DNA from 4 places in the Weizmannia acidilactici genome. Region 1 is predicted to be linked to each of the others. Evidence: riboswitches for the same ligand, from Rfam matches in the RefSeq annotation. Region 1 holds a riboswitch; each other region holds the start of a gene.
The links. Region 1 has a riboswitch for thiamine pyrophosphate ahead of thiM (hydroxyethylthiazole kinase). Riboswitches for the same ligand answer to the same signal wherever they lie in the genome.
Positions count from the first base shown of each region.

Region 2: it holds a riboswitch for thiamine pyrophosphate, as region 1 does, so the genes downstream of both, GBH70_RS11905 (MTH1187 family thiamine-binding protein) here and thiM (hydroxyethylthiazole kinase) in region 1, are expected to answer to the same signal.
Region 3: it holds a riboswitch for thiamine pyrophosphate, as region 1 does, so the genes downstream of both, thiT (energy-coupled thiamine transporter ThiT) here and thiM (hydroxyethylthiazole kinase) in region 1, are expected to answer to the same signal.
Region 4: it holds a riboswitch for thiamine pyrophosphate, as region 1 does, so the genes downstream of both, GBH70_RS08105 (ABC transporter permease) here and thiM (hydroxyethylthiazole kinase) in region 1, are expected to answer to the same signal.

Region 1 is NZ_BKZR01000039.1:11,487-19,313, forward strand. It holds gene GBH70_RS17350 (hypothetical protein) at 1,075-1,518, shown strand; gene GBH70_RS17355 (hypothetical protein) at 1,493-1,969, shown strand; gene GBH70_RS17360 (methyl-accepting chemotaxis protein) at 2,005-2,814, shown strand; partial or broken gene GBH70_RS13085 (sodium ABC transporter ATP-binding protein) at 2,876-3,094, shown strand; gene GBH70_RS13090 (GntR family transcriptional regulator) at 3,245-3,616, opposite strand; gene GBH70_RS13095 (GNAT family N-acetyltransferase) at 3,711-4,133, shown strand; TPP riboswitch at 4,468-4,577, shown strand; gene thiM (hydroxyethylthiazole kinase) at 4,969-5,790, shown strand; gene thiD (bifunctional hydroxymethylpyrimidine kinase/phosphomethylpyrimidine kinase) at 5,787-6,590, shown strand; gene thiE (thiamine phosphate synthase) at 6,587-7,231, shown strand; gene GBH70_RS13120 (hypothetical protein) at 7,409-7,678, opposite strand.
Region 2 is NZ_BKZR01000032.1:18,327-26,153, forward strand. It holds gene GBH70_RS11890 (ABC transporter ATP-binding protein) at 1-163, opposite strand, end outside; gene GBH70_RS11895 (ABC transporter substrate-binding protein) at 160-1,158, opposite strand; gene GBH70_RS11900 (ABC transporter permease) at 1,155-1,952, opposite strand; gene GBH70_RS11905 (MTH1187 family thiamine-binding protein) at 1,903-2,226, opposite strand; TPP riboswitch at 2,302-2,405, opposite strand; gene GBH70_RS11910 (RraA family protein) at 2,493-3,125, opposite strand; gene GBH70_RS11915 (amidase) at 3,208-4,698, opposite strand; gene GBH70_RS17825 (general stress protein) at 4,816-4,959, shown strand; partial or broken gene GBH70_RS17830 (YsnF/AvaK domain-containing protein) at 5,065-5,334, shown strand; gene prpB (methylisocitrate lyase) at 5,347-6,261, opposite strand; gene prpD (2-methylcitrate dehydratase) at 6,277-7,725, opposite strand; gene mmgD (citrate synthase) at 7,752-7,827, opposite strand, start outside.
Region 3 is NZ_BKZR01000024.1:41,203-49,029, reverse strand. It holds partial or broken gene GBH70_RS17810 (IS110 family transposase) at 1-257, opposite strand, end outside; TPP riboswitch at 782-882, shown strand; gene thiT (energy-coupled thiamine transporter ThiT) at 934-1,524, shown strand; gene GBH70_RS10185 (CBS domain-containing protein) at 1,927-2,388, shown strand; gene GBH70_RS10180 (FAD-dependent oxidoreductase) at 2,455-3,984, shown strand; gene GBH70_RS10175 (LysM peptidoglycan-binding and 3D domain-containing protein) at 4,197-4,991, shown strand; gene GBH70_RS10170 (DNA topoisomerase III) at 5,203-7,368, shown strand; gene GBH70_RS10165 (amino acid permease) at 7,375-7,827, opposite strand, start outside.
Region 4 is NZ_BKZR01000017.1:7,323-15,149, reverse strand. It holds gene xylB (xylulokinase) at 1-1,056, shown strand, start outside; gene GBH70_RS08110 (sugar porter family MFS transporter) at 1,084-2,463, shown strand; TPP riboswitch at 2,577-2,679, shown strand; gene GBH70_RS08105 (ABC transporter permease) at 2,780-3,544, shown strand; gene GBH70_RS08100 (ABC transporter substrate-binding protein) at 3,557-4,546, shown strand; gene GBH70_RS08095 (ISL3 family transposase) at 4,612-5,421, opposite strand; gene GBH70_RS08090 (carbon-nitrogen hydrolase family protein) at 6,051-6,917, shown strand; gene GBH70_RS08085 (GntR family transcriptional regulator) at 7,700-7,827, shown strand, end outside.

The sequences.
Region 1 (7,827 bases):
TTCTTGATTGTGTATACTGTCCGTTCGATGCCATAAATAATGGACATTATTATGGAAATAAAATTTGCCAAGCCGCCTGATGCGCCGATTATACATGAAATCATGATCGAAAGCAGCTCTCATGGAATATCCAAATGAAGTACCGCCATCAAGCGCTTTGAAAGAAACGGCTCAATCCGTTTTATCCGCACAAAGGGAGAAGCCCTTAATCGTGTATGTGGATCCATAAAACCGGTAGGAATGGTCCGTTTTCTAGCGGATAAGGAAAAGCTTTATTTTTCATGCTTTCCGTGATTCTTGAGATGCAGGGAAACGGAATTGCCAAATAATTATTAAAAGCACTTGAAAATGATGCCGTTGAAAAAAGAGGTTCCAAAGCTGCATTGTAAAGTGTATATGGCATCCTTAAAAATAGGCATCTATACAGTTCTCTAAGGTACAAAATATGCTGTGAAGAAATGATCCATTAAAAAACGGCATGAAAATCAAAGTTGCAACGATACAGAAAATGTTAGAATGGTAAAAGGTTTGATCAACTTTACCGTTCCACTTTACTTCAAGAAATGTATCTCATATTCCTTTGGCGTTGGTGCGTCAATATTTTTATCATCACTGAATTTTAGCCTGCCGTTTTTTCCAATCTGAATACTCCCCATGCCCCGCGGATAATGGGGGTGGCAGCATAAATTCTAAATCCTTTACTTCATCTGTACTTTTTCCTTGTAGTTTGGGGGTTCTACTTCAAGATGAGCGTTTAAGTACTTGCTTTTTCCTGAAAAACCAATTATTTTCTCCTTACGCTGTCAGGCTGCTAAAAAAGCGAGATAAAAAATATTAGGATGTTGTTCTATCATCCATAAGCATGTATCCTTCCCCATCTTTGCATATCGATATTTATTATGCAATTCCTGCTTTTTGTAATTTTTGTTCCTCTGTACTGAATACTTTTAGAAAAACCTCTACAACAAATTTTGATAAATTGATAGAGTAATCGATAAAATCATAGCATAATATACTCACATAAAATGTCATATTTTATCACATAAAAAGTTGAGGCTTGTTGGAGGTTGTCGAATGTTTGGATGGTTAGGTTGGAAAACGGGATGGCCGCTTTGGCGTGCGTATCGGCGGAATCAGTATTTAAAAGAAGATGTAGAAGAAATTTTCGAAGGCATCGCCGAAACGAGAAAGCAGCTTTTGTTCCACTGGACGGAAGAAAATTGGTCATTATTGGAAAAGATGGAGCAGCAGTTAAGCAGTACGGAAGAAAAGAATGATGAGAATCTTGAACGCTTATTTTCATCATACTTAAAGCGCGGACAGGATTTTTCGGAACTGTTCTTGCTGGATATGAACGGTCGGTTGTTACATATTCAACTTATCGTCAGCATATCGGCACTTCCTATGCAGGGAGATCCCCTTGCCAGCCTGGACTGGAAGAACCAAAAAGGGAAAGAATTGCCTATATGGTCCATTTGCAGATCCACTGACTTTGAAAATTGGGCCAAGCACATCTAAATTTCACGATGAAATAACGCTGCTTTTCATTTTGCCGCTCATGGAAAACGGAAAATGGAAAGGGGCTTTATGCGGCAGGGTGCCGAACGATGTGCTTGGGGACCTGATCCAGAGGGAATCCGGTCATGTATATCCCGATTCAGGGGACAATTATATTTTTATGGCCAAATCGAATTTGAATCCTGATATTGTACCGGGGACGGCCTTATCGAGCAGCCGTTTTGAAGATTTAACGTTTACTCACGGTGATAATTTGAAAGATGGAGTTAGGACTCCTTACGGTACTGTAAAAATGAAAAATCACACGGAACTGGAATTGATTTTTACCGATCCTGCCACGGGTGAACTACACCCTGGTGTGATGAATACAATTCGGAATGGAAGCAACCTTTTTGTAACGTTTCCCGGTTACCCGGATTACCGGCATATCTGGTCATCGGAAAAGGCGTGACATTCCAGCTGCCGCATTGCCCGGATGTTTGGGGTATGATGTGTGAAGGGGATTTGGAAGAAGTATATCGGATGCACGGCGTGAACTGGCGATACAATTTTCTATATCGGCAGCTTACAATCGGGTTTATTATACTAAATGAGGTTTATTACATAACATTATTCGGCCTGCTCCCCCGCTTGGCCGGTGTTATTGGGCTCATTTTATTCAATACTGTGTACAGTTTGCTTGCCGGCCGTTTCCTCAACTGGAAATTATTCCAGCCGCTTGAAAATCACCTTCATATGATCAACCGATTTATCCGGATGAATGCCAAAGGGGAAGGAGACTTAACGAAACGGTTACAAGCAGATCAATTTCCTAATGATGAAACAAAGTCTCTCGCGATCTGGATTAACAATATGATCGATTCTTTGGAAGGCATTATGGTGCGGGTGAAGCGGGCTGCAGCGGATGTCCAGGAAAGCCAGCGCCAATTGAACGAGTCGACCCGTTCGACAGAGGCTTCCGCGGAACGGGTGAGCAGTAAAATGGCCGTCATGCTGAAAGGCACCCGCCAGCAATTGAGTGATTTGGATGTGGCTAAAGATGCTTCCCGGCAAATGAGTGAAACGCTGCGGAAACTCGAGAAAGCAGCATCCAAGCAGCTTGCGGTGGCCCAGGATGAAGTATCACGTATCGGAAATAAAATGGATCATATCCAATCAACTGTGAAAGAAACAAATGGGACAATTTACTCTTTTATCGGAACAACGGAAAAAATTAAACAGTTGTTGCAGGTCATTGACGAAATTTCCACGAAAACAAATCTGTTGTCTTTGAACGCTTCCATTGAAGCAGCGTGAGCAGGGGAGGGGCTTTGCCGTCGTGGCCAATGAAATCCGCCAGCTTACCGAATTGACAAAACAGTCAGCTCTTGTAAAAGGAGATAACCACCTGATTGACGAACAGACCCGAAAACAATTTCTGCATCTGCGGCAAACCGGAGACGGATTTGAAGGCATCACAAATCAAAAGAAAGAAGTACTGGAACGGATGCCTGGCGTACTGATGGAAAGGCCTACAATTGAGGACATCATGCTTGCATATATTGGGGGTGGGAAGAATGTTGCTGCCGCTCGTTAAAAAAGATTTTCTCCTTGTTAAAAAATATTTGTTGTTTCTGCTCATCTTTACAGCTGTTGCGCCGGTTTACCTTTCATCCCAATTACCGGAAGGCAGCGGTGAACTTGCATTTTTTGTAACGGTTCTTTACTTGGAGTATATTTTATTCAACTATGTATCGGAATTGAAGTCAATTTTGATTTGTTCATTTTCTTGGCCGGCTTTTTCATGTAACTGTTGATGGAAAAGCACGGTTTCCGGGAGGAGATCATTTTTGAAATCCGCAACAAATATCCCTTTTCGCGGCCTGCTTTCTGCATAGCTTTCCGCCGTCAATTGTTCGTAGGCCGATTGAATCGTATTGATGCTTAACCCGAGATATTCAGCCAGTTTCCGTTTGGACGGTAATTTTTCACCCGGGCGGATGTTGCCGGATAAAATTTCCTGCTTGATAAAATCAACAAGCTGCATATACAGCGGGATATTGCTTTCTTTGTTTAGAAACGGCGTTAATTCAATTATTTTTCTGCCTCCAATCTGCATTACTGGATCCTATCAAAAATTCGAATCTGGACCTTTTGATTATACCAGATTGTGATTAAATGAGTGTGAGCCAGTATGAAAGGAGATGTTGAAAATGGAAATAAAGGAATTGACAAACCGGGAGGAATGGAAATCAGCTTTTCCGGTGATGAAACAGCTGCGCGTGCATTTGGATGAGGAGCACTATCTTCAATTGGTCGAAGAAGCAGCCCGATCGGCAAATTATAAAATGTTTGCTGTATATGAAGGCGGAAAAATCGTTGCGGTAACAGGTTTTATGCCGATGATGACCCTTTACAACGGACGGTTTATCTGGGTGTGCGACCTGGTTACGGATGCAGCATGCCGGTCAAAAGGTTACGGGGCCAGGCTGATTGGATATGTAGAACAGTGGGCCAAAGAAAAGGGGTATGGCATTGTTTCCCTCTCATCCGGCCTGCAGAGAAAAGACGCACACCGGTTTTATGAAAAAATGGATTACGATAAAGTAAGCTATGTGTTTTTGAAAAGATTGTAAGACTTTACTTTGAATTTCAATATTATTTCAGATTGTGATTTTCAAATGATTCCAGATGTATCATATTCAATACACGGCTTGATATGGAGTGATGGGCATGGTATGCTAGTTAGCATTGTTTTCTTCTCGCCCCATTGCCATCAAGCTAAGCCCACAGAAGCTCCATGTCAAGCCACTAAAGGCATAATGATTCGTAATATAGAGTGCATATGTTAATTTTTCGCGAAAAATCCGGAATAATTCGAAAAAATTTACTGTTTTTTGCCGAATAATGTGCCCGTGTACACTTTACAAGGGAAAATAAAAAGCATATAATTGGTAAAAAGTAAATATTTCAGACTACTAGGGGTGCCCAAATGGCGGGCTGAGAGAAAAACATTTGTTTTTCAACCCTTTGGACCTGATCCGGATCATACCGGCGTAGGAAAGTAGGATTTTGAATGAACAATACTTTTTGCTGATCAAGTCAGGTCTTTACGGGCCTGGCTTTTTTGCATTGGAAAGGATGGGATAAATGAAACTGGAAGAACAAGTGGTGCTTGTAACAAGCGGAAGCAGGGGATTGGGAAGGGCAATTGTAAAAGCTTTTGCAAGAGAGGGGGGCGAAAGTTGTCATTTACTATTTTGAAAGTGAGCAAAAAGGAAAAGATTTACAGGAACATTTAGGAGAAAATACTTAAATAAATAGAAGCAACAACGCTGCTATAAAAAAATCACGGAATCGGAAAGATGATGCAGAAGCAATGCTATTTTTGCATTTCCATGGGCAAGAGCCGTGACCGGGCAAAAACTTGTCGTCGCCGGTGGACTCGTAATGGATTAGGAGGAGATCAAAATGGAAAAAACAAAACCGATTGAACTGCTTGAAAAAATCAGGGCGGTAAATCCGCTCATCCATAATATCACCAACATTGTCGTTGCCAATTTTACGGCAAACGGGCTTTTGGCCCTCGGGGCTTCGCCTGTGATGGCAGATGCCGTGGAAGAAACGGCCGAAATGGCGAAAGCAGCAAATGCGGTTGTACTGAACATCGGCACTTTAAATGAAAGAATAGTCGATGCGATGATTTTAGCGGGAAAATCCGCAAACGAAAACGATGTTCCGGTTGTGCTCGATCCCGTTGCTGCAGGGGCAACGCATTTCCGGACGGAAACTGCACAGAAACTTTTGCAGGAAATAAATTTTACCGCCATCAGGGGCAATGCGTCGGAAATCGCAAATCTGATCGGAATGAAGTCGAAGATTAAGGGAGTGGATGCAGGAGAAACCAACTTGGATGCCGGCGAACTGGCGCTAAGAGCTGCGAAAGAACTCAACACAACGGTAGTGGTGAGCGGGAAAACGGATGCGGTGTCAAACGGGTCTGATGTCTATCTCGTACATAACGGCCATCCAATATTAACAAAAGTGACTGGAACCGGGTGCCTCTTGTCTGCCGTTTGCGGCGCGTTTTTGGCTGTGGAAAAAGATCCGGTTACAGCTGCCGTATCGGCACTTGTTATGTACGGTACAGCTGCCGAAATCGCACGGGAAAAAGCAAGAGCGGATTTGCCGGGAAGTTTTCAAATCGAATTTTTAAACCAGCTTGCAACGCTTAGTGCCGAGGATTTGGAAGCGTATGGTTCGTTTGAAAAGAAAGCAGGGATTATTCAATGAAAAAAGCGTTGACGATTGCCGGTTCCGACTGTGGCGGCGGTGCAGGCATTCAGGCGGACTTAAAAACGTTTCAGGAACTGGAAGTGTATGGCATGTCGGTGATTACCGCCGTAACCGCCCAAAATACGCTCGGTGTCCAGGGCGTTTTTCCATTAGGGACGGAAGCGGTGGTCCGTCAAATCGATTCGATTGCGGAAGATATGGGGACGGACGCATTAAAAACAGGAATGCTGTTTGATTCTGCCATTATTGAGGCTATTGCGGAGAAAATCAAGGAATATCATTGGGAAAAAACCGTTGTCGATCCGGTGATGATTGCCAAAGGCGGGGAAACGCTGCTGCAGCAGGAAGCGATACACGCTTTAAAAAATAAGCTGCTCCCCCTTGCATTCATTGTGACACCGAATATTCCCGAAGCAGAAGAGCTTTCAGGAATTAAGATCCATCATTTCCCGGATATGAAAGAAGCAGCCCGGATCATTTCAGATTCCGGGGTCCGGTATGTCATGATTAAAGGCGGCCACCACGAAAATTCCCCGGTATCCCGCGATTTGCTTTTTGATGGGCGGAACTTTTACGAGTACACCGCCAAAAGATTCGTAACGAAAAATACACATGGAACCGGCTGCACGTTCTCATCCGCCATTACGGCAGAGCTGGCAAAAGGCGCGGACGTTTTCGATGCAGTAGCAACAGCGAAAGATTTTATTACGGCTGCGATTGAAGACGGCATCCAAATCGGAAACGGGCACGGGCCGACAAACCACTGGGCGTACAGGAAAAGGAGCATGGTAAAATGATAGAGGAGAAAGATTTGCGCGCTGCATTGAAATTGTATTTCATTATGGGCAGCCCGAACTGCCAGTCCCGCCCGCAGCAGGTGTTGGAAGATGCTATCAATGGCGGTGTTACTTTATTTCAGTTCCGGGAAAAAGGAAAAGGTGCGCTTAAAGGAGATGAAAAGAAAGCACTTGGAGAGGAATTGCAATGGATATGCAAAAACCATGGCATTCCTTTTATCGTAAATGATGATATTGATTTGGCTTTGGAACTGGATACGGACGGCGTGCATATCGGGCAGGAAGATGAGCCGTTGGAATCGGTTCGCGAAAAAATCGGGAATAAAATCATCGGTGTTTCAGCTCATACTGTCGAAGAAGCAAGGCAAGCAGTAAACGGCGGGGCGGATTATCTCGGGGTAGGCCCGATTTTCCCGACGAAATCGAAAGAAGATGCAAAAGCGGCGCAAGGAACATCTGTGATCACTGATATGCGGAAAAACGGTATCCGGCTGCCAATCGTCGGGATCGGCGGAATTGGCCGCGGCAATGCAAAAAGCGTCATAGAAGCCGGCGCTGATGGCATCTCGGTGATTTCTGCAATTGCGGGTGCTGGAGATGCAGCAATTGCTGCGGCAGCCTTGAAAAAAGAGTTAACTTGATGATCTAAATGTTCCATATGTAAACCGGCTGACCGAGATCGGAATCTCCAATGGTTGTTGTTTCTTTTTTCATAGAAATAACGGGAGGGGTTTCTTCAAATCCATCTACAAGTATGGTTCAAACCCCTTCTTTTTCATTTGTGTGAATAATGCTTCAACCAGTTCCTGCCAGGTACTTTAGCGCCGGGATTCTTTTAAAATATAGATGGCTATTAAATAACCGGAGCTTTCTTGTTTATTTGCTTTCGTTTTACCGCCGCCGGTAAAACTGATCATTTTCCCTTTTTGATTTTCAGTCATAAATACAGTTTGGTGGGAATCGGCCAGCACTTGATTCCAAAGTGTTATTTTTTCCTCGTATGTCAGGGTGTCCAGGCAGGCATCAGGCACGATCCCTTTGTAAGTCGTTTTCCACGCATCCACATGCACTTTCGCAATCCCTTCCACCTTTTGGTGCAGCTTTTCTAAATTTCATATCATCCTCCGGTTCATCGTATCTTAATTAAATTTTAGCATTATAAATTCACAAAAAAGTAAAATTTGACAGGGGATGGTGATGTTCAATCATAACATTGATGGTCAACTATACGTAGAAT
Region 2 (7,827 bases), on a different contig from region 1:
CCTTTTCGATGCCGGCAATGATATTCAGCAAGGTGCTTTTCCCGCAGCCGCTCGGGCCGACAAATGCGCAAAACTCGCCTTCCCGGATGTCGGCGCGGATATCGGATAATACTTTATTTCCCCCAAACGTTTTCGAAACGCCGTCAATTTGCAAGTACATCATGGCTGTCCAGGAAGAAATTCATTTGTGTAGGCAGCTTTGATGTCAATTTTTTTCTTGATGACCTTATGTTTATAAAGGAAGTTCATATACCTGCTCCACACTTCTTCCTTCTGAACCCCCCATTCCTTCGCATCATCCTGGTATTTTGTGCTCAGCCATTTTTGGCTTGCACGGATCAGGCCTTTATTTGTATCCGGCACGTCTTTGATAAAAATATCGGCCGCCTGCTCCGGATGCTTAATCGAAAACTCATATCCTTGCGCAGTAGCTTTCATAAAAGATTTGACAAGTTTTTTATCATCTTTCGCCAGCTTTTCGCTTGTAATAATGACAGGGCTGTAATAATCAAGTGCAGGATCCAAATCTTTCACCAGGATAATGTTCAATTTTTTCCCTTCACGCTCTGCCTGGATGCCGTCCCAGCCGTAATAAATCCATTCAAAATCGGCTTCACGCCCGATCGATTTGAAAAAATCCGTCTGCCCGAGCACGATGTTTTTGACTTTGCTGTAGTCGGCACCGTATTTTTCCATGACTGTTTTAATCACAGCTTCTTCAGATGGGGAGCCCCATCCCCCGTAACGTTTCCCCTCAAAATCTTTCGGCGAGGTGATATTGTCCTTTTTCAGGGAAGCAAAACCCGATGTGTTGTGCTGGATAATGGCGGCAATCGAAACAATCGGAATACCTTCCACCCGGGCTGTTGTCACATTTTCCTGGTAGCTGATCCCGAAATCGGCTTTGCCGGATGCAACCATTTGTTCAGCGGTAATATTGTCGCCGGGCTGGATGATTTTTACATTCAAGCCTTGTTTTTTATAGTAGTTTTTCGTTTTGGCCACATACAGGCCGGTATGATTTGTGTTCGGGTACCAGTCCAGTACAACCGTCACTTTTTGCAGCGCTTTTTTGCTGCTGCTTTTCTTCCCGCTGCCGGAGCATCCCGCCGCAAGAAGCAGCATAACAGCAGATAGCACAATCCAAATTTTTTTCATTGATCGTCTTCCTTTCTGTAAAACCATGGCGCAGATAATCTTTGCAGCGTTTCAACGGCGCCATATAAAAGAAATGTCAGTGCTACAATGATGGCCGAGATGGCAAACAGGCGGGCGGTCATAAAAGATTTCGTTGCCCTTGTCAGCATGACGCCGAGCCCTTCGCTTGCGCCGAGCCACTCGCCGATAATGGCGCCCATCACACTATATGTAACGGCGATTTTTAAGCCGGAATAAAAATAGGGAAGCACAGCCGGAAATTTGACTTTCCGGTACACTTGCCATTTTGTCGCATGCATCGTCTTTAAAAGTTTGATCAGATCCTTGTCCACGGTTTGGAACCCTTCCAAAATGCTTAACGCCAGCGGAAAGAAGCAGACCAAAATCACAACGATCACTTTTGGGCGCAGGCCGAAACCAAACCAGACGATGAGAAGTGGTGCAATCGCCACAATCGGTACCGTTTGCGAGACCACGAGCAGCGGCTGGATGAACGCCCGGAAAATGGGAACCATGTCCATCAAGACAGCAATGGCCGCACCGATGGCAATGGAAAAGGTTAGCCCGATCAGTACTTCTTTTAAAGTTTGCCAAATATTGGGCCAAATCATCCCTTTCATGCCTGCCATTTCCTGCCACACCTCCGTCGGCTTCGGCAGCATCCATTCACTAACATGAAACCCTGTCGTAACCGCCTGCCATAAAAAAAGCAGAAAGACGAGCCAGGCAGCAGTGAGGCAAGCGTTAACGAACGGGCTGCGGCGCTTGTGTGCGGTACTTTGCAATTTTTTCATCAATCGTCACCCCGGTGCTTGGGCGGTAATGGATCTTGATCGAGGTGACCACATCAATGGCCCCGGCTTCGATGCAGGCATCCTGCGCTTTTTTAATGATTTCAAGCAGTTCGTCCAAATCGCCCTCCATCGTGGTTTCCATCGCGCCGACTTCATAACGCACGCCGGATTTTTGGACCACTTCAATCGCGCGGTCGACGACACCATATAAGTCATCGGTTTTGATATGCGGAACCACCGAAAACGAAACGGTTACTTGCTTTGATTTTCCCATGATTTTCTCCTCCTTTGGTCAATAAATAAAAAAGGCTTTCATTGCGTGCGCAAGAAAGCCAGTCATTCCCAAAACATGATTCTTTATATGGCTCCCTACGCTGGTATTATCCAGATCAGGTTAAAGGGTCGATGCCAAACCGCATCCTCTCAGCCAAACCGGCTCCCCTGCTCTTTTCCTATTCGGCTCTGTTCATCATCAATGCGGACCAAATCCTTCTGTTTATTATTGTAACATGAAATCCCGGTTGCACAACAAAAAATTGTTTACACCGTTTTCCCTGCTTTTTGCAGCATCTTGTCCAAGTATTTCAAAATCTCTTCGCGGTTGCCGCTTACCTTTGCTTCCCGCTCTTCGTCTTTTCTCAGCTTATTCGCCGCTTTTTGATAGACTTCTTCTTCTTTCTCCCGGGGCACGACAACAACCCCGTCCGCATCCCCGACAATGATATCCCCGGGGCGTACCGGTACGCCGCCGCAAGAGATTGGGACATTCACTTTGCCGTTTCCCGCCTTTCCGCCGGCTGCAACGGTTGTACCTTTTGCAAAGACCGGAAAATCCAACGCCAAAACTCCTTTAATATCGCGGATCACGCCGTCAACGACAACACCTTGGATGCCGAGCGTTTTCGCCATCCCGAGAACAAAATCACCGGCAATCGCCCGGTATAAATCGCCTTTTGAATCAATCACCAGCACATCCCCCGGTTTTGCTTCCCGTATTGCCTGAATCACCGCAAGATTATCCCCGACCGGCATTTTCACTGTAAAAGCCCGGCCGGCTAATCTAAAACCATCGTTTAAAGGCTTGATCTCCGGATCGAGGTTGTTCATTCCATTCATCGCATCGGATATGCAGGTTGTCGGCAAATGTAAAAACTGTTCAATCATCATCTCCATGTTCATGCTCCCTTTGTTTGATTATTCTTACTATATTGTACCGCGAAAAAACACCTTTGAAAATATTGTTTTGGCATCGGTTTCAAAAATTCAGATTTTCTTGCGTCCCAACCCAAAGTTCGGACTGTTCAATCGCACAGGACACATCAAACAGCCAGTGCTCATTTCCTTTTGGAGCAATCAACTGGACACCAATCGGAAGTCCGTCTGCCGTTAAATGGACAGGCACGCTGACAGCCGGCTGTCCGGTTAAATTCGCCAACTGTGTAAACGGGGAAAATGTCAGGCTCGGCTCAAACATTTCATAGACAAGGGCCTGCTGTTTTTCTTTCGGCAGGTCGGTAACCCGGAGCAGTTTTTCCCTTTCCTCCCAAGTTTGCGTCAGTTCCCCGATTTTCGGTGCCGAAAAAGCGGTGGCCGGCGTCATAAAAAGATCGTATGTTTGATGGAATTCGGCCATTTGTGCTGCGGCTGTGTCCCATTCGGCAAGGCTGCGTGCATATTCGGCGGCTGTTACATTTTTTCCGGCTTGATACAGCACCCATGAAACGATTTCCATGTCTTTTTCTGTAAGCAGGCGCCCCATTGCTTTTTCCAAGTCTATCATTTCAGCGGCCATTTCCCCGCAGTTCATCAAATAATAGTTTTCCATCAGCCGCCTGCCGTCCACACCGTTTTCCGCTTCTTCCACTTCATGCCCCTGCGTTTCAAGCCATTTGGCCGTTTCATAGACAGCCTGCTTTGCTTCGCGGCTGACGGGTGTTCCGACCGGGGATTCAACGGAGAAGGCGATCCGGTACTTCTTCACGCCGCTGCGTTCGATTTCTTGTAAATAACTGCCCGAAAAAAGCGGTGTTTGGAATGCGGCTTCCGGCTGGAACGTTTGCAGTACGTCAAGAAGCGCTGCGCTGTCCCTGACCGTCCGTGTAAGCACAAAATCAACCGCGGCACCCTGCCATTGCCGTCCCCTTCCCGGCCCGACCGGCGTCCGCCCCCTCGTCGGTTTTAATCCTATTAAACTCGTAAAAGAAGCCGGGATGCGGATGGAACCGCCGCCATCATTTCCACCTGCGACCGGCACCATTCCTGATGCGACGGCAGCCGCCCCGCCCCCGCTTGATCCGCCCGGCGAATGCCCGGGGTTCCACGGATTTCTTGCCGGCCCGTACAACTCGGGTTCCGTAATATTTTTCAGCCCGAATTCCGGCACATTCGTATGGCCGAGGATCAAAAAACCTGCTTCTCTTAATGTTGCCGTAAAATAGGAATCTTCCCTGGCGAGGTTTCCTTGCAGCAATTTCGAGCCGGATGCAAGGGGTTCATCTTTTACCGCCTGCGAAATATCCTTTAATAACACCGGTACTCCGGCAAACGGCTGTTGATCCAAATTGATCTGTTCTGCTTCCGCCCTTGCTTTTTCATAACGCGTCCGGATTACGGCATTCAAGCCCTGGTTTGTTTTTTCAATACGGTCGATTGCCGCTTCCAGCACTTCTTTTGCATCCACTTCTTTCCGCTTGATCAGTTGGGCCAGCCCAACGGCATCTTGGGAAAGGTAGACTGATTCTTCCATGGTTTTCCCTCCATTTTTCGCTTTCATTTCTATATTTGCCGAATTTTCTGTTCCTGTCAAAGTCTATGAAACCTGGTTACTCCTATTTCTACCGAGTAAAAGTCCAATATCATCTCAATGGAGAAAGATAGACGTATCAAAAAAGTTGTCGGCATTTCCCCAACTCTGCAGGATACGATTGATGCAGTGGACCGGTTAACCACAAAAGGCTACAGCAATTCCAATATTTCAGTCATTACGAATGGAAATGATACTGGTTAACTAGAAAACCGGACCGGCGCAATGTTGATCATTCGGCGACACTCCAAAAAGAACAAAACGGTTCGCTTTGGGATAAATCAAAGATTTCTTTACCACTGATTACTATTGGAAGATGGAAAAACAGATGTAGCCGTTGACGGTTCGGAAACGATTAAAGTGCCGATCGTAGAAGAACGGGTAGAAGTGACCAAAAAACCGGGGAAAACAGAAGAAATCGTCATCGGTAAACGCACTGTCGAAGATACTGAACATATATCTGAAACGGTGAAAAAAGAGGAAGCCCACGTCAGGCAAAAAGGGACAGGCAAAGTGGACAAAAGACAAACGGGTAATATTAAAGCAGCAAAACCAGCCCGGAAAGGAGAACCTTTCTAGGCTGGTTTATGTTCATTTATCCGGTGTGACCGGAAGAATCGTCTTGGCAATCGACCGGTCGAGCGCTTCAAACTCATCATAAGAAATGATGCCGTACAGTTCTTTCCTTGTCTGCATATCGGAAAGGGCATTTTTTTGCGTGCCTTCGTTTTTGATCTTTTCAAATACCCGTTCATATGCTTTTGCGGCGACGCGCAGCGATGTGACCGGATAAATGACCATCGCATAGCCCATATCCGCGAATTCTTCCGCGGTGTAATACGGGGTTCTGCCAAATTCTGTCATATTCGCGAGAAGTGGGGCTTTGATTTTTTCCACAAACATCCGGAATTCATCGGCAGATTGCAATGCTTCGGGGAAGATCGCATCCGCCCCTGCTTCTACATAGGCATTTGCACGCTCCAAAGCCTGTTCCACGCCTTCCACACCCCTTGCGTCCGTACGGGCAACGACAACAAGCGTCGGAGCCACTTCTTTCAGCGCCCTGATCTTTTCGCACATTTCCGACGCTTCAACAAGCTGTTTCCCGTTCAAATGGCCGCATTTTTTAGGCAGCTGCTGGTCTTCGATTTGCACGGCCGCAACCCCCACTTCAACCATTTCACGCGCTGTCCGGGCAACATTCAGCACACCTCCAAACCCGGTGTCAATATCGACAAGCACCGGGAGATCGGCCGCGCGCACAATATCACGCGCGCGCTCCGCCATTTCACTCGATGTGATCATGCCGAGATCCGGGATCCCTTTGCTGGCGGTATAAGCGGCGCCGGACAGGTAAAGCGCCTCAAAACCCGTATTTTTCGCAACCAATGCTGCCATTGCATCATGTGTGCCCGGGATTTGCAAAATGCCCGGCGCCTGCATCAGCTCTTTAAACCGCTTTGCAAGCACCTCCTGCGAAGACGGCTGATTGACAATCCAAACCATGGTGCAACACCCTTTCTACAAGGTAAATAGATTGACAAACTCATTCACGTTCATCTTTTCAAGCGTTTCCCCCTGCAGGCAAGCTGCTTTGATCCATTCCTGCTGCTTGGCCGAATAATGGGTCGCCAGGTTATTCGAAAACTTGCAGATGATTTTCGGGATCGCTTCTTCCCTTCTGAAGCGGTGGCCGAGCGGATATTCAACCTCGACTTTTTCCGTGCTCGTGCCGTCTTTGAAAAAGACTTGCACTGCATTGGCGATTGAGCGCTTGTTCGGATCGAGGTAGTCGATGCTGTACTGTTTGTTTTCCACTACGCTCATTTTTTCCCTTAGTGCATCGATGCGCGGATCTTTCGCTGCATCGTCTTCATAGTCATCGGCCGTAATATTGCCTTTGATCAAACCGACAGCCGTAACATACTGGATGCAGTGGTCGCGGTCGGCAGGGTTACGTAACGGACCTGTTTTGTCAATGATGCGGATCGCGGACTCATGCGTCGTGATCGTAATGCTCTGGATGTCATCCAGCCTTTCGGCGACCAGCGGATGGAGCTTTACCGCAGCTTCCGCAGCTGTCTGCGCATGGAACTCGGCAGGATACGATACTTTGAATAAAACATTTTCCATGACATAGGAGCCGAGCGGCCGTGCCAGTGTCAATTCTTTCCCTTTAAAGAGGACATCCTGGAAGCCCCAGCCCGGTGCGGACAACGGCGTGTTATAGCCCATTTCCCCTTTCATGGCGATGAGGGCAAGTGCAACGCCCCTGCTCGTCGCATCACCAGCTGCCCATGATTTGCGTGAACCGGTATTCGGCGCATGACGGTATGTGCGGAGAGGCGCATTATCAATCCAGGCATGGGAAACGGCGTTCATAATTTCTTCCAGTCCCCCGCCGAGCATTTTTGCCGTGACAGCGGCCGTTGCCACTTTAACAAATAATACATGGTCAAGCCCGATGCGGTTTAAGCTGTTTTCCAAAGCCAGCACACCCTGGATCTCATGGGCTTTAATCATAGCTTCGAGCACATCGCGCATCTTTAGTGGATCTTTCCCGTTTGCCACGCGTGTCCGGCTTACATAATCCGCGACTGCGAGGACGCCGCCCAAGTTATCGGAAGGATGGCCCCATTCCGCGGCAAGCCAAGTATCATTATAATCGAGCCAGCGGATCATGCAGCCGATATTGAACGCGCCCTGCACTGGATCGAGCACGTAGGAAGTACCCGGCACATGCGTCCCGTTCGGCACAATCGTTCCCGGCACAACCGGCCCGAGCATTTTTACGCATTCCGGGAACTGGAGGGCAAGGATACCGCAGCCGAGCGTGTCCAAAAGCCCGTAACGCGCTGTCTCAAAAGCTTCCGGACTTGTAATCTCCGTTTCATAAACATAACGTGCAATTTCTTCAACCAATGCATCTCTTTTATCAACTTTTTCATTTGCTGCTGTTGTACCGGCCATTTTTTGTTTTCCCCTTTCCTGCATGTTTAGTCGTTTGGATGCAAACCGCGTGGGCCTCTATAGTTTACACGTGGGCGGAACAAGCGGTTGTTTTCGTGCTGC
Region 3 (7,827 bases), on a different contig from region 1:
GAATTTCACTGATTTAACAGATCATCCTGATTAAAAAATATGGCCGGATGCCAACTATAGACAGACGTCGCTTCCATACCAATTTAGATCATCTTGATATGGTGAACCCATGATGTATGGACAATGGCATTACGCAATTCAGTAACACCTGGCAAGTTGTTCGCAACTGTAAGGGTGCTAAGCGTTTCGCCTTCCTGATTCATAAGGCAGGCTTTCATGTCCTTTGAGCTTACATCAATTCCGACAAAAAGTTTCATTGGATTGAACCTCCTTTCATTTTAGGATCAAGGGATCAGGCGCTTCGGGATGCCCCCAGATGGTTTGCCGATCAATCAGCCTCGCTTATCAGAACTCATCCGGAGCCACGAGCTGCGTCTGAACGCTGCCACGTTCAGCGTGGTGTTCACCGGAGGAACAGCCTACGGGTTAGAAGGTCGGGCAAAAACTGGGGACGCAGACTTTTTAAGTAGTCAAAGCTACAGAGTGTTCTCAACGTTAACCCAAATGATCCTAAGAACATTATCTAGGAACATCACGAAACGCCCAAGTCCTAAATTGATGTTTTCGGGGCTCGACCCGAAAACATCAAAGATTCACTTGTCAAAGAACAATCATTCAACTGAAATTGACTCATTTAATAGGATCGAAACTTATTATACGAGGGTGTCTTGGAATACCCGATATTTAAACAGTGTCGAGAAAAACTTAACACATACAAATAATCTTTTTTGTTGAAATGTTGCAAAAAGAGGTTTATATTAAAAATTGACAACTTCATGAACGTAACCACAGGGGGAGCGTTTAGCTGAGAGTGAACGTGAAGTTCTGACCCTTTGAACCTGTCCAGTTAATGCTGACGTAGGGATGTGGAATGCTTTTCTCTTGTCTCCCATGGTCAGTTATGTTCATGCATGCCAAAAGGGGGATTTTTTAATGAAAAATTTAAGTTTGCAGGCCATGATTGAAGCGGCGATTTTTGCAGCATTCTCGATGGTGTTGGATTTGCTGCCGTCCATAAAAGTGACATCGGGCATTTCCTTGTCGTTTGCGATGATGCCAATCTTTGTAGTGGCGTTCCGTTGGGGATTCATGGCAAGCGTATTGTCCGGCTTTATTTGGAGCCTCCTGCAGCTTGTCACAGGAGATGCGAACGACATTTTGAACCCGGTGCAAGGCATTATGGAATATCCGGTCGCCTTTTCGTTTATCGGCTTCGCAGGGTTATTGCGCCCGCTGATCCAAAATAGCAGCTGCTTAGGGCATAAAGGGGCCATGTCTGTATGGATGTCCCTTTCGGTTCTCGTCGGCAGCATCGCCCGGTATTTCTGGCATTTTATCGCCGGAATTGTTTTTTGGGGGTCTTACGCGCCGGCTGGACAATCCGCTTTTATGTATTCGCTAATCGTTAACGGCGGCACGATGATCGGCAATACGGTTTTGTGTGCGGCGATCACAGTAGTTCTGTTTAATGCCGCGCCGCAGTTGTTGACAAAATACCGGCACGAACACCGGAAAGCGGCATAAAGGATAAAAATTGGATGGTTTTAAATGTGAAAGCGGCATGTCTCCCTTGCGCGGGGCATATCCGCTTTTTCTTTTTGGCTCTGTTAAATGTTATTGTTGATGACCGTCTATATTTTGGATTTAAGCGGGTAAGAAGAGACTCCTACGGCTGAAGCATCGAGTGCTGTCTGCAGCAACGTTATCCCGATGTCGGACGCTGAACTGAAGGGAAGGCCTTCAAAACTTGGCACCGCGTTTTGACGAAGCAGCGGTTCCGGATTACGGCAAATATACCGACCCGGGCAGCCTTGGACATTAAGGCAAACCAATATCCTAAAATAGGCTAGGCTGTTTTCTCATTGCTTCCCATTCGGTAAAGGTTTACAATAATTGTAAACCTTATAACCACAAGGGGCGATTTAATTGGAAGTTAGAGATTTTATGATCCGCGATGTGATAACAGTGAAAAAAGAAACAACGATCCGGGAGCTGTTAAAAGTGCTTGTTGACCATAAAATCGGCGGTGTCCCTGTCGTCGACGGACAGGGGAAGCTGCTCGGAATGATCAGCGACGGGGATGTCATTCGCTTCCTGCAGCCGAAAGCGCGGACGGTCTACGATTTTTATATCACAATCGTCGTGAACGAACGTGAAGATTTTAACGAAAAGCTTGCGCAAAGCCTTGACTTGCCTGTTGAAAAAATCATGAAACGGCGGGAACTGTATACGGTGAAACCGGATGACGATTTTGAAAACGCCTTAAGTATTTTAGCCAAACACCATTTTAAAAAATTGCCGGTTGTCAATCCGGCCGGGCGCGTTGTAGGCGTCATCAGCAGGGGTGACATTATGCGCCAAATTACAACAAAACTGATCAACAGCTAAAATCATGTTTACGTTTTCCTCTCCGGGGAAGACTATTATTGAGAGTCTGACTCGGGAGGTTAAACGATGAACGAAAAATCAATTCCGCATTATCCGGAACCAATTTGGCGCAAAACAGTATCACTACCGCGTTTTCCCTCATTGCAAGAAGACATTGAGGCGGATGTGGCGGTTGCCGGCGCAGGAATGGCCGGGATTGTGACGGCATATTTGCTTGCAAAAGAAGGAATAAAAACTGTGCTTTTTGATGCGGGAGAAATTGCGAACGGCACAAGCGGCCATACAACGGCGAAAATTACGGCACAACACGGCCTCGTTTATGATGAACTGATCCAGCATATCGGCATAGAAAGGGCCGGGCTTTATTACAAAGCTAATGAAGCGGCCGCGTCCTTGATTAAAAACATCATTCGTGAAAACGACATTTCATGCAGTTTTTCCCATCAGGCTGCCTTTCTTTACACTAATTCGGATGATTATTTTGAAAAACTTGAGAAAGAAATGCGGGCATATGATACGCTCGGTATCCATGGCGAATGGCTGGATAGGCTGCCGGACGGGATCCCCGCGAAAAAAGCGGTAAAAATGGAACGCCAGGCACAATTCCATCCTCTTTCGTATTTAAAAGCTTTAGTCGAATTTTTAATGGAAAAGCAAGTCCCGATCTTCGAAAATACAACGGCTAAAGACATTGAATACGGCAACCCGATTAAAATCAAAACGGAAAAAGGGCACACGATTTCCTGCAATTACGTCTGCATTTGCACGCATTATCCTTTCTACGATGCAAAAGGGCTTTATTTTACAAGAATGTACCCGGAACGTTCCTATTTAATTGCGGTAAAGCCCGAAAAGCCATTTCCGGGCGGGATGTATATCAATACCGAACAGCCAACGAGATCCTTCCGTGAAGTGGAAGCGGAAGGTGAAAAACTGCTTTTGGTCGGGGGCGAAAACCATAAAACCGGCCAGGGCGGTCCGATGATCCGGCATTATGAAGTATTGCAGGAATTCGCCGAAAAAACATTCGGGATTGAAACATTTTATTGCCGGTGGTCGGCGCAGGATTTAACGACACTGGATAAAATCCCTTATATCGGGCCGGTTACGAAAATGGAACCGAATGTTTTCATTGAGACCGGTTTCCGAAAATGGGGGATGACGGGCACCCATGTTGCCGCCCTGATCATGCGTGATCTGATTTTGCAAAAAGAAAATCCTTATGTGGAAATGTTCGCACCGCAGCGTTTTGAAGCGGATCCAATGGTAAAGAATTTCGTTTCCGCAAATGTGGATGTAGCAGAGCACCTTGTAAAAGGAAAGTTTGATTTGCCGGATAAACCATTGGAACAATTGGAACCGGATGAAGGCGCCGTTGTCCGTATCAACGGAAAGCGGGCAGGCGCTTATAAGGATAACGAGGGAAACATCTATCTCCTCGATACGACCTGCACACATATGGGGTGCGAAGTGAAATGGAACTCAGGGGAACGGACATGGGACTGCCCGTGCCACGGTTCAAGATTTTCTTTTACAGGGGAAGTTGTAGAAGGGCCGGCAAAAGACCCATTGACAAAAATCGAATACCAGGAGTAAAGTTTGAAAAACACCGCCGAAATTCGACGGTGTTTTTTTGTATCTATGCGCGAAACTATGACAATATGCCTATGTTACAAATTTTTCACGATATTACAAAGGCTGCTTTTTGTGTAACCAAATCAACACTTTCCCGTTATCGGGCTGTTACTTCATTATGTTAGCATTTTTGGTGTTGGCGGAAAGTCGGCAAAAAGAGGAGGTTGCATTTTATGAAAAAAGCAGTAACAGCACTCGCGGCTGCGGTGACATTAACAAGTGTGATGGCTGCCAATGCTTCAGCCGCCGCCCCGGATACTTATACTGTAAAACAGGGGGATACACTTTGGGGGATTTCAAAAAAATACAACACATCCGTCAAAGAATTGAAGCAATGGAACCAGCTTTCCACAGAAACCATCTATCCTGCACAAAAACTGAAAATTTCCCCGAAAAAAGTTTACGTCATTAAAGCCGGGGATACCCTTTCGGAAATCTCGGCCAAATATGGAGTAACGGTCGAACAATTAAAAAAATGGAACGACCTGCCATCCAACATCATTTTCCCAAATGACGAAATTGTCATCCATACCAATCCCCGGAGCAAGATTACGGTGAAGGATGATTCTGCAGACGTCTCCGTTCAGGCAAAAACGAATACGGATCAGGCAAGGGTGGAAGTGAAAAAGCCGATGGTAAATGTACAAACATCCGAAAAAACCACTTCCCGCCCGCAAGGAAGGACAATAACCGTAACGGCAACGGCTTATACGGCCAATGATCCGGGCTGTTCCGGCGTAACGGCGACCGGCATCAATTTGAAAAACAATCCGGACGCAAAAGTGATCGCCGTTGACCCGAATGTTATTCCGCTCGGCTCAAAAGTGTACGTGGAAGGTTACGGAACGGCTGTTGCCGGCGATACCGGTGGTGCCATCAAAGGGAACCGCATCGACGTCCTTGTGCCGAATACGGGTGAAGCAATGAACTGGGGGCGCCGCACGATCCAGGTGACGATTTTGGACTAATGTGTTTATGCGCAAATGGAAGAAACAAAAAAATAGCATATACATCAGGAAGTGAAAAGGGTACGATGGGGGATCAACTGAATTTTTGGAGGCCGCCCGGCTAAACAAAGCTCAGACGAAGTGTTTTGTTTAGCCGGGCTTTTTATTTTGCCTTGGCATTTTCCGGAAAACATTGTAAAGTAAGGTTAGAAATCGAGAGGAGTGGTTGAGTTTGTCGTTTCCATTGATCATCGCCGAAAAACCCGACCAGGGGCTCACCCTTTGTTCGGTTTTTCCCTTTGTAAAACGCCAGGGCTATATCGAGATCCGTCCCAATGACATTTTCCCGGAAGGCGCCTACTGCACATGGGCGGTCGGCCATTTGGCGCAGCTCGTGCAGCCGGAAAGCTATAACCCCGCCTGGAAGCAGTGGAAGCTTGAAACGCTGCCGATCATTCCGGAAAAATTCCGATATGAAGTTTCCAAAACGAAATATAAGCAGTTTCATACCGTCAAAAAGTTGCTGAAAGATGCGCGTGTGACAGAGATTATCCATGCGGGCGATGCCGGCCGAGAAGGGGAGCTGATCATCCGCAATATCATCCATTTGTCCGGCATCAAAAAGCCGCTGAAGCGCTTATGGATCTCTTCTCTGACACCGCAGTCGATCAAGGAAGGGTTCCGGAATCTTTTACATGACGAAGATACCAGTTCTTTATATCATGAGGCATATGCTCGCGCTTGTGCGGACTGGCTTGTCGGCATGAACGCCTCGCGCGTCTACAGCCTGCTTCTAAAGCAAAAAGGGATCAATGATGTGTTTTCTGTCGGACGCGTCCAGACGCCGACCCTTGCTTTAATTGTAAAAAGGGAACTTGAAATCGAAAATTTTAAGCCTGAACCGTTTTGGGAAGTCACCGCCTTGTTTCAATTTGATGACAAACAATACGAAGGAAAGTGGGTAAAAAATGGCGAATCGCGTTTAAAAGACCCCGCCATGGCGGAGCGGATCGCCGCATTTTGCCGACAAAAACCGGCAAAAGTTGCGGCGCTTAAAAAAGAAAGAAAAGAATTCCAGCCCCCGCTTCTGTTTAATTTATCGTCACTGCAGGCGGCCGCAAACCAGGCTATTAAATTCCCACCGAAAAAAACGCTTGATCTGGTACAGTCTCTGTACCAAAAAGGGATCGTATCCTACCCGCGTTCCGATTCCAATTACGTCACAAAAGGGGAAGCCGAAACGTTTCCGGATATTTTGCAAAAACTGCAGACTTATCCTGAGTATGCCCCGTTTTTCCCGCTTCCGCACCCCTCCATCATCAACAATAAACGCTTCGTGAATGAAAAAAAGGTGTCTGACCACTATGCGATCATCCCGACTGAACAGGTGGTAAACCCGGAAAATCTTCCGAATGACGAGAGGAAAATTTACGATATGATTGTGCGACGTCTCATTGCCGCCCATTACGGAAATGCGGTTTATCATTATACTACGGTTAAGACGCTGGTGGACGGGCGCGCCGAATTTATTTCAAAAGGCACGCAGATGGAAAAAGAAGGCTGGCGCAAAGTCATTTTTGCAAATGAAAAAGAGAAAGACCGCATTTTGCCGGAAGTCAAACAGGGGGATAAGGGCATTGTAAAGGATGTCAAGATAAAAGAAGGCAAAACCCAGCCGCCGAAACGGTATACGGAAGGACAGCTGATTACGCTTATGAAAACAGCGGGAAAATTTATTGAAGATGAAGCACTTGAAAAAGTGATGGCGGATGTCGAAGGGCTCGGGACGGAAGCAACAAGGGCAGGGGTGATCACTTTATTAAAAGAGCGTAAATATATCGAAGTGAAGAAAAATCAGGTATATGCAACCGATAAAGCGAAAGTGCTCATCCGCGCGGTCGGCGGTAAAATCCTCGCCTCCCCGGAAATGACGGCAAAATGGGAGCAGCGTCTCCGGGAAATCGGGAAAGGGCAGGCATCCCCGGCTGGCTTCATGGAACAGTCAAAAAAGCTGTCAGCCAAAATTGTGCACGATGCAGTCCAATCCGCAAACGAATGGGATTTTTCCGGTTTGAAAGTGGATGAGATCAAAAGGGTGAAATCGAAATATACATTAGGCAAAAAGATGGGCAAATGCCCGAAATGCGGCGGCGATATCGTTGATAAAGGCAATTTTTACGGCTGCAGCGCCTATCAAAAATCGGGATGCACCTTTACGCTTCCGAAAGTCATACTCGGCAAAAAAATCAGCCAGGCGAATGTAAAAAAACTTTTAGCCGGCGAAGAAACAAACCTCATCAAAGGATTCAAGAAAAATGAAAAGGCGTTCGATGCCAAACTGAAACTGGAACAAGAAAAACTGCGCTTTATTTTTGGAAAAGAAAAAACGGAGGGTTAACCCCGCTTATTCGAGAGCGGGGCTATCTGCCTGACGGCGGTTTTTCTTCCGATTCACCAATATGGCAATGGCGATGATAAATATCATGACGATCAAGCTTGCATAAAACCCGGGGCGGATTTCTTTTTCCGCCAGTGTCCCGCTGATCGAGAGCAGCAGAACCACCATACCGATATAACCCATTATTTTGTCAGAGCCTTTCATTTTTAACACGCGCATTGCGGAGAGGATAATAAACAGCCAGTTCATTAAAAGCAAAATCCCGGCAGCTGTTGTAATGTATTCGTAAATTTTCCCCGGCAAAAGAAGCGCAGTAATTATGGATAAAACCAAACCGGCGGTAGCGAGTGCCAGTGATGGAAGGGGGAGGTTTTTCCACTTTTTGATCTTTTTCTCGAACAGTTTTGGCGCGTCTCCGTCATCCGACAAGGTGACAAGTAGATTGGTTACCCCGAACAG
Region 4 (7,827 bases), on a different contig from region 1:
AAAGCACGGGTCTTTTTATTGCCGAAAGATTATCTCCGTTTCCGGTTAACCGGAACAATTGGCATGGATTATTCCGATGCAGCCGGCACGCTGCTTTTAGATATTGTAAACAAATCGTGGAGCACGGATATCCTGCGCGCTTTTGATATCCCGTCTGGAATCTGCCCGCCGTTAGTGGAAACAGAAGACGAAGTTGGGAGATTAATACCTGAAATCGCAGAAAAATGCGGTTTGTCCCCGGACGTGAAAGTATTTGCCGGCGGGGCGGATAATGCCTGCGGCGCAATCGGTGCGGGGATTTTAGAAGAAGGTAAAGCACTCTGCAGTATCGGCACATCAGGTGTTTTCCTTTCTTATGAAAAAGATAAAAACAAAAACTTCGGCGGTAAAGTACATCTCTTTAACCACGGGCAAAAAGATTCCTATTACACAATGGGCGTCACTTTGGCTGCCGGATATAGTTTGTCCTGGTTTAAAGATACATTCGCAAATTGCCAGCCGTTTACGGATTTATTAGAGGAAGCCGCGCTCTCCCCAATCGGCGCCAACGGGCTGATTTTTACCCCTTTTCTTGTCGGGGAACGGACACCTTATGCAGATGCAAAAATCCGTGGCACATTTACGGGAATAGACAGTTCCCATACGAAACGAGATTTTGCCCGCGCAGTGATTGAAGGCATTGTGTTCTCGATTCATGAAAGTGTTGAAATTTTCCGCAACTACGGAAAGAAAATAGACACGGTCATTTCGATCGGCGGTGGCGCCAAAAGCGACTTATGGCTGCAAATCCAGGCCGATGTTTTTAATGCGACAGTCATCAAACTGCAGAACGAACAAGGCCCGGGTATGGGAGCCGCCATGATCGCCGCAAGCGGATTAGGCTGGTACCCGTCTTTAAAAGATTGCACAGAAGCTTTTATCCAACCAGGCCAAACATTCGAACCGATACCTGAGAATGTCAGCCGCTATCAGGCATTTTACCAAGTATATAAAGATGTATATCCGCATACCGTTGCGATCAATCACCAGTTGTTTGATTTAAGGAAAACCAATTGATCTTTCAAAACTTGGGAGGGAAAATAAATGAAGTTTAAAATAAATAATGGCCTGATTTATTTTTTCGGAGCATTAGGCGGTTTGTTGTTTGGCTATGATACAGGGGTAATTTCCGGCGCCCTTCTTTTCATAAAAAGAGATTTACACTTAACATCATGGACAGAAGGGGTTGTCGTTAGTTCCATTTTATTCGGCTGTATGATTGGTGCAGCGATTAGCGGGGCATTATCAGACAGATGGGGAAGGAAAAAGGTTGTCCTGCTTGCTGCAACAATATTTTGTATCGGTGCATTAGGTTCGGCACTGGCCCCAAATACAGGGATCTTAATCCTTTTTAGAATCATACTTGGATTGGCAGTTGGAAGTGCATCTGCGCTTGTGCCAATGTATTTATCGGAAATGGCACCGACTGCTATCCGCGGAGCATTGTCAAGCCTAAACCAGCTGATGATTATGGTCGGAATTTTACTGGCTTATATTATCAACTACGCCTTTGCTGCTTCTAGAGGGTGGCGCTGGATGCTGGGATTTGCATTCATACCCGGTCTATTGCTACTGATTGGAATGTTTTTTCTGCCAGAAAGTCCCCGATGGCTGCTTAAACAAGGAATGGAAAAGGAAGCCAGGTCTATTTTAAACTTTATGAGGAAAAACCAAGGCGTTGAAGAAGAAATCAAAGAAATCAAACTTGCAAATGAACTGGAAAAAAATCAAGGCGGTTTCAAAGAAGTAAAACAAGCATGGGTACGCCCGTCTCTAATCGCCGGCATCGGACTGGCTGTCTTCCAGCAAATTATCGGATGCAATACTGTCCTTTATTACGCCCCGACAACATTTACGAAAATCGGTCTCGGTGATTCTGCTGCAATTTTAGGAACCGTTGGAATCGGGATCGTCAATGTCATCATAACAGCCGTTGCTGTTCTCATTATTGACAAAGTTGGTCGAAAACCGCTTTTACTCATTGGAAATGCCGGGATGTCGATCGCTTTATTTATACTTGGGATTGTAAGCGCTTTGCTTGGCTCGTCCCCTGCCGCCAGTTGGACTACAGTCGTATGCCTGGCTGTCTATATTGCTTTTTTCTCATTAACTTGGGGGCCGGTTGTTTGGGTCATGTTGTCGGAAATATTCCCGCTTAAAATCCGTGGAATCGGCATGGGGATCGGCAGTGTAGCAAACTGGCTTGCGAACTTAATTGTTTCACTAACTTTTCCTAAATTAATAGAACAATTTGGCATTAGCACGATGTTCATCGTTTATGGCATTATGGGTGTTTTAGCATTTATCTTTGTAATAAGAAAAGTATCGGAAACTAAAGGGAAAAGCCTTGAACAAATTGAGATTGAACTTAGGAATAAATCATCTGACAAAGGCCTTAATCTCACACATTCAATGCAAAAGTAACAATTACGCATACGGCCGGAAAATTTACTGCCGGCCATTTATTCCAGCTGACCATTCCGATTTTCAATTGATTATGCTATAATTGCTTATATTCCAAACGAATAAAATATGCATGATTTCACTAGGGGAGCCACTGGCTGAGACGGGGCACCATGCTTCGGACCCTTTGAACCTGATCTGGATCATACCAGCGGAGGGAAGTGAGTACATAATGTGACATTACGGCCGCTCATTTCTCCGGAATTGGGCGGTTTTTTATTTGCGGAAGGAGTATGGCCCAAACGGTGAATCATGCACAACAAAGGGGGTCGAGTAAATGAAGTGGCAAAAATGGGCGCAAGATTACGGGCTGTTTTGTATTGTTACGATCGTGATAATCAGCGGATGGCAGTGGATCGTACAGAAAGGGTTTGTCCCGTCTTTTATCCTGCCCTCCCCTTCCCAAATCTATGAATCTTTTATGGCAAACCGCAGGCAATTAGTCGCCGTGCATTTGCCTGTAACATTGGAGGAAGTTTGCATCGGGTTTATTTTATCCGTTGCGGGCGGGGTCGCGCTTGGCGTCATCATGTATGTTTCCAAAACAGCGGAAAAAATCTTTTATCCATTTCTTGTGATCTCGCAAACTGTACCGCTCGTTGCGATTTCGCCCATATTTATGATGTGGTTCGGTTACACGATTTGGAGCAAAGTCGCCATTATTATTTTAACGGCCATCTTTCCGGTTGTGATCAGTACCTTTGACGGACTAAAAGCTGTTGATTCCGCCTATCAAAACCTGTTCCGGACAATGGGCGCCGGGCCGTGGGTGATTTTTCGAAAGCTCCATATTCCGATGGCGCTTCCCTCATTTTTGTCCGGGCTGAAATTATCCATTGTTTATTGCGTTACCGGGGCTACGATCGGGGAATGGCTCGGGGCAAACGCAGGGCTCGGCTATTTCAGCAGGCGGATGTCCGGATATTTGCAGGCAGGAGCTGTCTTTTCTGCTGTTTTTCTGCTGTCCGCGCTCGGCATGATATTATTTTTGCTCGTTTACGCGATCGAAAAAAGCATTTTGAAATACAGAACAAAGGCTTAAGGGGGCTTTCCAATGAAAAAACTATGGATTTTAACGGCTGCGCTTGCATTGATATTGGGTGCCTGCAGCAGCCGGGCAGACCACACATCAAAACATCATTTGCAAAAAATAACCATTATGCTCGACTGGTATCCAAATGCTGTCCATTCTTTTCTTTATGTTGCGCAGGAAAAGGGGTATTTTAAAGAACAGGGCTTGGATGTCAGCATTAAAATGCCGTCTGATACAAACGACCCATTAAAACTTGTCGCCGCCAATCAAGTAGATATTGCGCTGAGTTACCAGCCGCAAGTGTTAATGGCACGTGATGAAAACATCCCTGTCCAATCTTTCGGCGCAGTTGTCCGCCATACGCTTAATCGGGTGATGGTTCCGGCTTCAAGCAATATCCGGTCCCCGAAAGACTTAGCCGGAAAAACGGTCGGCTACTCATCCATCCCGCTTTATGAAGCAGCCATCCGTACAATGGTTAAAACAGATGGCGGAAATCCAAATAAAGTAAAAACGGTAGATGTCGGATATGACTTAATTCCTGCTCTGGCGACGCATAAAACAGATGCCATCATCGGCGGCTTTGTGAATCATGAAAAGCTGCTGCTGGAAAAAGAAGGACACGCTGTACGAACATTTAACCCTGCAAAATACGGCGTACCGGACTATTACGAGCTTGTTTTAATCGCAAACGAAAATAAGCTCAAACAGCAGCCAGAAATTTTTAAAAAATTCCTCACCGCAGCAGAAAAAGGTCAGCAATATGTCGAAAAGCACTCGCAAAAAGGGCTTGCCATTTTATTGAAGCACGAGGATCCGTCTTCGCCGCTTGACAAAAATGTGGAAACAAAGAGCCTGCAAATCCTTCTGCCGCTGATGGATGAAAAAAATAAACCATTCGCCTATCAGGATCCAAAATCCTGGGAAAAAGTATCAGATTGGCTCTATCAAACCAAAATGACAAAAACGCATATCAATGCTGAAAAAGCTTTTACAAATCTATCTAAATAAGGAAACTTGGCCGGCATCCCGCCGGCATTTTATTTTAGAAAGACGGCAAAACCAAAAAAGTTTCTCTAATCACTATGTTTCAATTCTTGTTTTCGTACCTGATCTAATGCTTCATTTACCATTTTCATGACATGAAATTTATCAAACGTAATCGTTGCATTCGGGAATTTCTCTTCAATACCCGAAATAAAGGCTGGTGACATATCGCAACAAAATTCTTTAATCTGGGAATGTAAAACCCCTTTACTGTCCAGAAACTGGCTAAACACCTGCAGTACTTCTGCACCTTTACCAGTAGTAGCGAAAATTAGGCGTTTGGTATCCATATCAATAAAAAATGTCACATATTTATGGCCTTTTGCTCGTGATGTTTCATCCATCGCTATATGAGTGACATTAGATACATCTATGTTTTCCATGGCTTTGTTGACATAATATTTAAATACTCGCCAAAGGCGCGTATCATGTTCGCCTACTTCACGAGCTACGGCAGCGACAGGCATTTCAACCATTAGCGACAACACATGGTGCTCAAATAATAATGAAAATCCAGCTCCTGGACGTGCCCAATCAATGACAACCGTACGTATTTTACCGCATGACTCACATTTTACTCGTGGCATTCTGGCATGGAGAATGGTCTTGTATTGCCAAAAATTTAGATGTCTCCAAGTCCGGTCTTGATCTTGTATATCATGAACTTTACATCCCGTTTTACCGCAATTAGGACAAGAAAATTCCGCTCCTGATTGATATTCAATATAAATGTGTAAGGTGTTTTCTTCTTTAGCTAATTCATTATGGAAAACATACCAAGGTTTAGGTATTTCTAACGCATCTTGGAATACATTATACTCTTCTTCAAAGTTTTTCATAAGACTATCACCCCAGGTAATTTAGTAGTATTACCCAGTATAGACAGCTTTGGGAGGCTTTAAACTAAACATTAAATAGCGAGGAAGCAATTATTATTTAACTACGAACTTTGACTAAAACCGTCATTATTCGTATTTTTATGTGAAAAATATAATATGGCATTAACTGACCTTAAACAACATCGGCAGGTTCTTATCTATACATAAGGTTCATTTCAAAACCTGTTCATTTCATCTCAATGACTAAAGTCATGAGCTTTCATGAAGTTTTTTTGTAATAAAAAGAGCCACCCGACCGTCCGGACTAACTCCGAACCCTATGTTCCAACACCGGAATTTTTATCCGGTTCAGAACAATAACCATGCATAAATATAGTTAACTATATTTTTATTGGGATTGCAAGATTAAAAGTATGTAAGTATTTGTATTTTAATTTTTTTGTAGCTTTCAATTTTATCCTAGAAACATCACTTTGGTAAGAATAAATATGTTATAAAATATAACGTGATTTGTGTGCTTTTTTTCAAAAAATAATTGATTTTTATTTAAAAAAGTTATAAAATAATGATTGTAATAATAAATAACAATATAATGTTAATTTATATTACATTAAGGAGGCGTATCATATATGGTAAAAGTATCTACAGTTTCAATGAAGGTCACGTATGATAAAAAGAGAAATCTTGAAAAATATGAATCATTTATTCAAAAGGCAGCTGCTGAAGGTTCAAAATTAATTGTTTTTCCAGAGCAATCACTACAAGGATACTTAAAAAATCTATTTGCAATTGATTATGACAATATTTCCTATCAACATGATCAAGCGGAACTTGTTCCTGAAGGAGAATCAACGAAGCGTTTATTAAAACTTGCTGCTAATTATAATATGTATATCGTTTTCGGATTAACAGAACGGGATCCAAAGTATTATGACCGTTTATATAACTCTGCAGTATTACTGGGACCAGAAGGACATATTGGTACGTATCGGAAAATTCATCAACCAGGTGATGAAGTTCATGCTTATTATCGCGGTGATGAATTCAAAGTTTTCGAGACAGCTATTGGAAAAATTGGGTTACTGATTTGTTATGACAAGATGTTTCCAGAAACAACTCGTGAGCTTGCATTACAAGGTGCGGAATTGTTAATAATGCCGACTGCTTGGCCAATGATGGAAGTAGGCGGTAATCCTAAACACGATCAGATGGGCAAATATTTCAATATGTTAGATGAAACAAGAGCTTTTGAAAACCAATGCTGGTTTATTTCTTCAGATATTGTTGGTATGCATGGAGATCACGATTATTATGGTCACAGTCAAATCGTGAATCCAGCAGGTAATATTGTAGCAACGACTGGCTATGAAGAAAAAATGGTAACGGTAGATATAGAAATTCAAGAAGAAATTGTAAAAACGAGAGCTACGGGGTTAATGTCATTAAATTTATTAAAAGAACGCCAACCTGAACTGTATCCAATGTTAAAACAATAAAAATTATTTAACATAGCAGGAAAATCAGTCAAACAATTATAAATCCTATTTCAAAAATTTGCGGATAATAATATCACTTGGAAAAACCTAACTTATCTAGCTCTAATATTTAAAAGTCCTGACTAATCAATAATAGAAGGAGGCTGGGACAAAACTAAAATTGAATGTCATAAAATCGAATAACAGTTTATTTTTAACATTAAAATAGCAATAAAATCCGAACTTTATCGAAAAACTTAAATTAGTTTTCGAATAACGTTCGGATTTCTTATGGTCTAAAACCTTTTGTCCCAGCCTGTTTTTAATATGGAATTTTAGTCCGTTAATTTTTAAATAACGAGAGAAAAGATTTTTTATAATAATCGTATGAAAAGAAGATAGTGCTATAAGTGAAGGCTAGATTTGTCAGAGAACGAAAGAAAGGAATCAGAAAACAGAAGAAGGTTCTTGAAACATTTTTATTAAATCTTTGATTCTTAGAGAGAGGATGGACTAAGACTATTGTCTTCGTATTTACTTTTCACAATATACTTGAATAATCCATGCATGTAATGTTAAAGAAAATTTTTTTGCTTTAAGGATGAGAATGTCCTACTTTCTTATGAGATAATTAGAAATTACTTTAGAACAGTAAAATTTGCTTTATAGAAGTATAAGAATTATTTTTTGACAAAATAGTTGAAATCGTTTTCATAAAGATGTATTCTAAATGTAGAGTTAACGTGTTAACCGGTTATAACGTTAATTAGTAGTAATTAGATCACCATTTTTTAGGAGGAAACATGAACGATCCCAAGTACTTAAAAATTATTTATGATTTAAAGGAAGAAATACTAAGTGGAAAATTGAAACCAGGAGAAAAAATATACTCTGAGGGGGAATTAAAGAAAAAATATAATGTTAGTAACAC